One region of the Mesorhizobium sp. M1403 genome, then DNA from elsewhere that is predicted to be linked to it. Evidence: predicted binding sites of a transcription regulator. Region 1 holds the regulator's gene; the other holds the start of a gene.
The links. Region 1 encodes HrcA, which represses chaperone genes, less so after heat shock. Its sites were predicted from a motif close to GTTAGCACTCNCNNNNNGNGAGTGCTAAC; they were not measured.

Region 1 (4,481 bases):
TCGCAATAGGGGCACTTGGCCGCGCAGAACGGCCAGTGGATGTAGACGCCGAAACCCGGGCTGCGGTCGAGCAGCATAGTCATGCGGCGGCCAATCGGGCTTGCGCGAATTTCTGGAAGGCGCGGGCGCGGTGCGACAACGCTGTCGGCTGGCCGGGCTTCCAGCCATGTTTTTCCTCAGCGGTCATCTCGCCGAAAGTCTTTTCGAACCCGTTGGGCAAGAACACCGGGTCGTAGCCGAAGCCGAGTTCGCCGCGCGGCGGCCATACCAGCGTACCCTCGACCTCGCCGCGAAAATATTCAGCTTGGCCGTCGGGAAAGGCCAGGCAGATGACCGCGACAAAGCGGCCCTTGCGCTGAGCAGGCGCGATCGCGCCAACTTCCTGCAAGGCCACTTCCGTGCGCTGCATGGCCATGCCGAAGTCGCGGGGGCCGTCCGGCGTCTCGGCCCAGTTGGCAGTGTAGACGCCGGGTGCGCCGTCGAGCGCATCGACACATAGGCCGGAATCGTCCGACAGCGCCGGCAATCCAGTGGCCTTGGCAGCGGCCAAGGCTTTTATGAGGGCGTTCTCCTCGAAAGTGGTGCCGGTCTCGTCCGGTTCCGGCAGGCCGTACTCCTTGGCCGACTTCGCTTCTATGCCGAACGGCGCCATCAGATCGGCGAATTCGCGCAATTTGCCGGCATTGTGGCTTGCGACGACGATCTTATGCCCATCAAGCGAATGAACAGTTGGCGAATGCATCAGATGCCCCAAATTCTTGGCTCGGCGAATTCGATCGAATTGCCCGAGGGGTCGCGAATATAGATCGAGCGGCCGCCTTGCGGCCACTCGAACTCGCTTTCGATGGCGATGCTCTTTGCTTCCAGGTGCGCTTTCCAGCGCACGATCTCGTCGGCGCTTGCGGCGAAACAGAGATGGCCCTCGCCGACCGCGCCATGCGGCGGCACCGGCAGCCTGGCATCGGACGCCGGCGGCACTTTGGTCGCCTCGGCATTGAAGATAAGCAGCACGCCGTCGCCGCAGCGGAAGAAGAGATGCCTGCCGTCGACCCTGCCGAGCGGATCGAGCCCGAGGACGCCCGAATAGAACTGTTCCGCGGCAGCAAGATCCGTCACGTAGAGTGCTGATTCCAGGATTGCGGAAGGGGTCACAGGATTATCAATCCTCATCGTCATAAACTGAAGATCAGTCCACCGCCATCTGCTGCAGGCTGACCAGGCGCTGAATGCCCTTCTTGGCCAGCCCCATCAAGGCCGCGAACTGCTCTTCCGAGAACGGCTCGCCCTCGGCCGTGCCCTGGATCTCGACGATGCCGCCCTTGCCGGTCATGACGAAATTGGCGTCGGTTCCGGCCGAGGAATCCTCGATATAGTCAAGGTCGATGACCGGCTGACCATCATGGATGCCGCAGGAGATCGCCGCAACGTGATCCTTCAGCACCTTGCCCAGGCTCGCCATTTGGCGGGCTTCCATCCAGCGCAGGCAATCGTAAAGCGCCACCCAGCCGCCGGTGATCGAAGCGGTGCGCGTGCCGCCATCGGCCTGGATCACATCACAGTCGACGGTGATCTGCTGCTCGCCGAGCGCCTGCAGATCGACCACGGCGCGCAGGGAGCGGCCGATCAGCCGCTGGATCTCCAGCGTGCGGCCGCCTTGTTTGCCGGCCGAAGCCTCGCGGCGCATGCGCTCGCCGGTCGAACGCGGCAGCATGCCGTATTCCGCCGTCACCCAGCCCTTACCGGAGTTGCGCATCCAACCCGGCACCTTTTCCTCCAGGCTGGCCGTGCACAGCACATGCGTGTCGCCGAACTTCACCAGGCACGAGCCTTCCGCATGCTTGGAGACGCCGCGCTCGAAGGAGATGGGGCGCATTTCGTCGAACTGGCGTTTGGAAGGGCGCATTCAGGCTTCTTTCTTTCTTCGGGATCTTGGCCGGCTTGTAGCCGCACGGGGCGTGAGGCGCAAAGGAAAATGGACCGGTTGCGCCGACGCCGCGGAAGTCTATATCTTCGGGCCGGAGGTTTTTGGCTCGAAATGACCAAGGCAGTCGATCCCGGTTCGCAATCGCACGTGCTCCCGTCGCACGCGCTGCAATCGCCCGCGCTTCAATCGCTCGACATGCGTTCGCGCGACATCTTCCGGCGCATCGTCGATTCTTATCTGAGGGATGGCGAGCCGGTCGGCTCGCGCAGCCTGTCGCGCATCCTGCCGTCGTCGCTATCGCCGGCCACCATCCGCAACGTGATGAGCGACCTCGAGCATCTCGGCCTGATCTATGCGCCGCATATTTCGGCCGGCCGTCTGCCGACCCAGGCTGGCCTGCGCTTCTTCGTCGATGCGTTCATGGAACTCGGTGACCTCTCCGACGAGGAGCGCCGCACCATCGAGGCGCAGGTGCGCGCCTCCGGCTCGGGCGCGACGCTGGAGCATATGCTGACCGAGGCCAGCCAGATGCTGTCCGGCATGTCGCGCGGCGCCGGCCTCGTGCTCGCCGCCAAGAACGAGGTGGCGCTGAAGCACATCGAATTCATCCAGCTCGAGCCGACCAAGGCGTTGGCCGTGCTGGTCTCGCAGAACGGCGACGTCGAAAATCGCGTCGTCGATCTGCCCGCCGGCATCACCGTCTCGCAATTGCACGAAGCCTCCAATTTCCTCAACGCCCATATTCGCGGCCGCACCCTGGCCGAAGCGCGGGTCGAGATCGCCCGCATCAAGGAAGAGACCAGGGCAGCCCTCGATACGCTTTCACAGGATCTGGTCGAGAAGGGCCTGGCGGTCTGGGCAGGCGCCGAAAGCGGGGTGCCTGGGCGGCTTATCGTGCGCGGCCGCGCCAATCTCCTGGAAAACGTCACTGCCCAGGCCGACATCGAATTGCTGCGGCATCTCTTCGAGGATCTCGAAACCCAGGACGGACTGATCCAGCTCCTCGACCTCGCCGAGGAGGGCCCGGGCGTGCGCATCTTCATCGGTTCGGAAAACAAGCTGTTTTCTCTGTCGGGCTCATCACTGGTGGTGGCACCCTATCGCGACAAGGACGCCCGCGTCGTCGGTGCGCTCGGCGTCATCGGGCCGACGCGGCTGAATTATGCGCGCATAGTACCGATGGTCGACTATACCGCGCAGCTGATTTCGCGCATGCTGCGCTAGGAGCCGCCGCGGCCTGCCGCAAGGAGAAAAAGAATGGCGCTGGAATCGTTCAAGGCCCAGATCAGCCTGCTGCTCGAAGAAATGATCAACCAGCCAGAGGATCAGCACGAGGTGCAAGAGCAGTTGCGCGAGAAGCTGCAAGAGATGCGGGCCATGGGCTTGCCGCTGCCGGCCGATCTGGTCGCGCTGGAAAAGCGCCTCGACGACGATTTCTACGCCGCCGGCAAGTGAATCGGGGTTCGGCTTCAAATCCTCGTGTGCTGGACGGCCGCTTGGAACGACCAATGCCTCATCCTGTTTGCCCTTTTCGAGGCGAATCCCGGAGGACGTTGATGATCCGATCTGGCGGCTTTGCGGCCATTGCCGCTGCTCTCCTTGTTGCGACACCGGCAGCCGCCCAGCAGGCGGATCAGAAGGTGCTCAAAGGCGAAGCCGCTTTTGGCGATTGGCACGCCGACAGGCCTGGCACCCGCCGCCTGATCGGGCCGCAAGACATGCCGCCAGCCGATCCCGCCCAATCCGCGTCGAACGGCGCCGGCGTGGCGGAACGGCCCGAAAGGGCCAAGCCAGATTTGCCGCCGGGCTTTTCGGCCGAACTGATCGCATCCGGCATCGTCAATCCGCGCGTCGTGCGCGTCGCTCCGAATGGCGACCTGTTCGTTGCCAACAGCCATGCCGACCAGATACGTGTCTATCGTCTCGCCGAGGGCAGCGCCAAGCCCATCGAGAAAGCGATCTTCGCCAAGGGGCTCAGTTATCCCTACGGCATCGCCTTCTATCCGCCAGGAGACAAGCCGCAATGGGTCTATGTCGCAAACAGCGACAGCATCGTCCGCTTTCCTTATCGCGACGGTGACCTGAAGGCATCCGGTAAACCAGAAACCATTGTCGCCAAAATCCCGTCGGGCGGTCACACGACCCGCGACATCGCCTTCTCGCCGGACGGCAAGACGCTTTATCTGTCGGTTGGCTCCGCCTCGAACGTCGCCGAGGACATAGGCAAGGAGCCGGATAGCGGCCTCGACGCCTGGGCCAAATCAAAGCCGCTCGGGGCGGCCTGGGGCTCCGAGGACGGCCGTGCCGATGTGCTCGCCTTCGATCCGGATGGGAAAAATCCCCGAACTGTCGCCACCGGCCTGCGCAACTGTACGGGCATGACCGTGCAGCCCGCCACCGGCGCATTGTGGTGCGTCGTCAATGAGCGCGACGAACTCGGCGACAATGTGCCGTTCGAATTTGCAACTGTAGTCAAGGACGGCGGATTCTATGGTTGGCCTTGGTACTACATCGGCAATCACGAGGATCCGCGCCATCAGGGCGAGCGGCCCGACCT
Region 2 (4,481 bases), on a different contig from region 1:
GGCGCTGATTGAGGGGGCATTGCCGGCGAAAGAGATCGCAGTCACGGCGCATTGACGTTTCGCGCTTCCACGGCATCGAGGCCAGCGCGGAGCCCTGCCGAAGGGCCGACGCTCCAGCTCTGCAATTCACGTTCTGCGCCGACGCCGAAGAAACGGTCAGGGGTATGCTTCCGCTTGCTTTGGAATCGGACCGCCTCTCATCCTCCGTCCCATCAACGAAAAAGGGCGACCTCTCGGCCGCCCTTTCCGTACATGAAGGCTGATGGGTTGGATTAGAAATCCATACCGCCCATGCCGCCCATGCCGCCGCCGCCCATGCCGCCAGGCATGCCGCCGCCAGCCGACTCCTTCTTCGGAGCCTCCGCAATCATGGCTTCGGTGGTGACCAGCAGGCCGGCGACCGAGGCCGCGTCCTGCAGAGCCGTGCGCACAACCTTGACCGGATCGACGATACCCATGGCGATCATGTCGCCATATTCGCCGGTCTGGGCGTTGTAGCCGAAGGTCGCGCCCTTGTTCTCAAGGATCTTGCCGGCAACGATCGATGCTTCCGCACCGGCGTTGGCCGCGATCTGACGGGCCGGAGCCTGCAGCGCGCGACGCACGATGCTGATGCCGGCGGTCTGGTCGGAGTTGGCGCCGGTTGCCTTGATGCTCAGCGAAGCGCGCAGCAGTGCGACGCCGCCGCCGGGAACGATGCCTTCTTCGACGGCCGCACGGGTCGCGTTGAGGGCGTCATCGACGCGGTCCTTCTTTTCCTTGACTTCCACTTCGGTCGCACCGCCGACGCGGATGACGGCAACGCCGCCCGCCAGCTTGGCGAGACGTTCCTGCAGCTTCTCCTTGTCGTAGTCCGAGGTGGTCTCCTCGATCTGCTGCTTGATCTGGGCGACGCGGCCCTGGATCTCGGCCTTCTTGCCGGCGCCGTCGACGATGGTGGTGTTCTCCTTGGAGATCGACACCTTCTTGGCGCGGCCGAGCATGTTCAGGCCGACATTCTCGAGCTTGATGCCGAGGTCTTCGGAGATGACCTGGCCACCGGTGAGGATAGCGATGTCTTCCAGCATGGCCTTGCGGCGATCACCGAAGCCAGGCGCCTTGACGGCGGCGATCTTCAGGCCGCCACGCAGCTTGTTGACGACGAGCGTGGCAAGGGCCTCGCCCTCGACGTCTTCCGAAATGATGACCAGCGGCTTCGAGGTCTGCACGACAGCCTCGAGGATCGGCAGCATGGCCTGCAGGTTGGAGAGCTTCTTCTCGTGGAGAAGAATGTAGGCGTCTTCCAGATCCGCAACCATCTTCTCGGCGTTGGTGACGAAGTAGGGCGAGAGATAACCGCGGTCGAACTGCATGCCTTCGACGACTTCGAGCTCGGTCTCGGCGGTCTTGGCTTCCTCGACGGTGATGACGCCCTCATTGCCGACCTTCTGCATCGCTTCCGCGATCATCGAGCCGACCGAAACGTCGCCATTGCCGGCGATGGTGCCGACCTGGGCAACCTCTTCCGAGGTCTTGATCTTCTTGGCGTTCTTGATCAGCGTCGCGACGACGTCGGCGACGGCGAGGTCGATGCCGCGCTTGAGGTCCATCGGGTTCATGCCGGCGGCAACCGCCTTGTGGCCTTCCTGGACGATCGACTGTGCCAGAACGGTCGCGGTCGTGGTGCCGTCGCCGGCGATGTCGTTGGTCTTCGAAGCAACTTCGCGGACCATCTGCGCGCCCATGTTCTCGAACTTGTCTTCAAGCTCGATTTCCTTGGCGACGGTGACGCCGTCCTTGGTAATGCGCGGTGCGCCGAACGACTTGTCGATGACGACGTTGCGGCCCTTGGGGCCGAGCGTGACCTTCACCGCGTCGGCGAGGATGTTGACGCCGCGCAGCATGCGCTCACGAGCGTCGCGGGAGAATTTTACGTCTTTGGCAGCCATTTTTAGCTCCTGGCAGGGGCTTGGATTGAGCCCGAAGATTTAAATGAGGGTGAGGCCGATATTCAGCCGATGATGCCCATAATGTCGGCTTCCTTCATGATCAGAAGGTCTTCGCCATTGAGCTTGACTTCGGTGCCCGACCACTTGCCGAACAGGATACGGTCGCCGGCCTTGACGTCCAGCGGGACGAGCTTGCCGGCTTCGTCACGGGCGCCGGAACCGACGGCGATGATCTCGCCTTCCTGCGGCTTTTCCTTCGCCGTGTCGGGAATGATGATCCCGCCCGCGGTCTTGGATTCGGATTCGACCCGACGAACGACCACGCGGTCATGAAGCGGGCGGAACTTCGACTTTGCCATTTTTTATTCCTCGATGAGAATGGTGAGAACAGTTCCTCCGTCCGGCGGCGCCGGACATGGTTAGCACTCATCTTGGGGGAGTGCTAACGTGGCGCTGAAATAGTCTGGCAACTCGCGCGAGTCAAGGCGCCCGGTGAGCATCATCAGGACAATTGCTTCAAACGGATGCTTCAAACAGATACTTGACCAAGTCAACTAAATCGCTGATCTTGCCCGGAGGAGGATGCCATGACCATTCATCATCACCCAGGCAAGGAGCGGATCGACGCGGTGCGGGCCTTCAACCGCTTTTCTACCCGCCAGATCGGGCTGCTCGACGAAGGGCTGCTGAAAAGCACCTTCTCGCTGACCGAGGCGCGGGTGCTCTATGAGCTGGCGCATCGCGATGGCCTGACCGCCACGGATCTTGGGCGCGATCTCGGCCTCGATGCCGGTTATCTCAGCCGGCTGCTGAAGAAGTTCGAGGAGCGTGATCTGGTCGAGCGTGCCACGATCGAGGCGGATGCGCGGCGCTCGTCGATCGCGCTGACCAAGGCCGGGCGGCAGGCCTTCGCACCGCTGAACCAGGGCTCGCACGACCAGGTCGCGGCTTTGCTCGACCGGCTTTCGGATGCTGAACAGGACAGGCTGGTCAAAGCCATGCAGACGGTGCAGCGTTTGCTGGGCGGAAGCGCCGAGCCCAAAATTCCCTATATGCTGCGGCCTCTGCAAGTCGGCGACATCGGCTGGATTATTCATCGCCAGGGCCTGCTCTACGCGCAGGAATATGGCTGGGACGAAACCTATGAAGCGCTGGTCGCCGAAATCCTCGGTGCCTTCGTCAAATCCTTCGATCCGAAATGGGAACGCAGCTGGATCGCCGAGCGGGAAGGCGAGGTCGTCGGCTCCGTCTTCGTCGTGCGCCAGTCGGACGCGGTGGCGAAATTGCGCCTGCTCTACGTCGAGCCCTCGGCGCGAGGTCTCGGCATCGGCAAGCGGCTGGTCGAGGAATGTATCGGCTTTTGCCGCGCCACGGGTTACAGGACACTGACGCTGTGGACCAACGACGTGCTCGCCGCCGCCCGCCACATCTATGAGGCTGCGGGCTTTAAATTGACCAACGAGGAGCGCCACCATTCCTTCGGCAAGGATCTGGTCGGCCAGAACTGGAATTTGGAGTTGTAGCAGCGCTTCCGGCGCTTCGGCGCCGGCCTGCCGTACCTCACCCTTTGACCGGTATCCAGATTTCCAGCCCGCCGTTGCCGCTGCGCGGATCAAATTCGGGGCCGTAGCGCTCGAATTCCGGCGCATCGGCGATCTCGTGCCCAGAGGCTGGCAGCCATTTGTTCCAGATCGTGTTGACCGTGCGGCGGATGGTCGAGATATGGTCACGATGGGCGAACACGGCGTATTTCTGCGCCGGCACGCGCACACGCCAAAACTCCCTCGGCAGGTCCGAAAAATCGGACACTTCGACGCCAGCGATGTAGTCGAAATTGCCGGCGTCGTCGCCGTTGACGCAGACGCCATAGGCGACGTCGCCGATCTCGCCAGGAATGTTGCCAATATAGGGGCCGAACCGCTGCCACTGCATCGGGATGCCGGCGCTGGTTTCGCAGCTGTAGCGCTCGCCGAGACCGGCGATGAGAAACGGCCGGCTGGTCTCAAAACGCGGCGGTTCGAGAGTGGCGAGAAAGGACTGGTCCATCAGGATCGGCTCCACAAGATCGAGGTTGTCGAGCGAGCCTTGTGCGCGCACCAGTTCCGGCGTGGTGCCGAACTGGTCGCGGAAGGCGCGGGTGAAGGCCTCATGCGAGGCATAGCCGGCGTCGAGCGCGACCGAGAGGATGTCGGGTGCGCCGGCGCCAAGCTTGCGCGCCGCTTCGGTCAGTCGGCGAGAACGGACGTAGCTCATCACCGAACGGCCGGTAGCCGCGCCGAAAGCCCGCGTCACATGAAAGCGCGACACCCCGCTGATCTTGGCGACATCGTCCAGCGAGACTGCTTCGGGCAGATGGCTTTCGACGAACCACAAGGCTTTCTCGATCGGGTTCATGGGTCTCCTTGTCAAGGCGCCTTGCGTCTGCACGAGGATGGTGCTGTCTCTTGGCATTGTCAGTTTGATCGAAATTGCGTACCGCGCAACAATGCTGCTCATGCCGATGGCTCTTGACGCAGCGTCCGTCTGGCATCTCAATGCGCGATGTCAGGGAGG

Region 2: a site for HrcA is predicted at 2,347-2,375, ahead of groES (co-chaperone GroES). Genes of this name have one in related genera too.

The regions. Positions count from the first base shown of each region.
Region 1 covers NZ_JAMYKY010000026.1:6,375-10,855, reverse strand. The annotation lists gene hemW (radical SAM family heme chaperone HemW) at 1-83, opposite strand, end outside; gene rdgB (RdgB/HAM1 family non-canonical purine NTP pyrophosphatase) at 80-742, opposite strand; gene NKH01_RS28435 (VOC family protein) at 742-1,152, opposite strand; gene rph (ribonuclease PH) at 1,187-1,903, opposite strand; gene hrcA (heat-inducible transcriptional repressor HrcA) at 2,036-3,148, shown strand; gene NKH01_RS28420 (hypothetical protein) at 3,182-3,379, shown strand; gene NKH01_RS28415 (PQQ-dependent sugar dehydrogenase) at 3,481-4,481, shown strand, end outside.
Region 2 covers NZ_JAMYKY010000007.1:127,048-131,528, forward strand. The annotation lists gene NKH01_RS14855 (TetR/AcrR family transcriptional regulator) at 1-55, shown strand, start outside; gene groL (chaperonin GroEL) at 273-1,928, opposite strand; gene groES (co-chaperone GroES) at 1,991-2,287, opposite strand; gene NKH01_RS14870 (bifunctional helix-turn-helix transcriptional regulator/GNAT family N-acetyltransferase) at 2,516-3,451, shown strand; gene NKH01_RS14875 (GyrI-like domain-containing protein) at 3,489-4,322, opposite strand.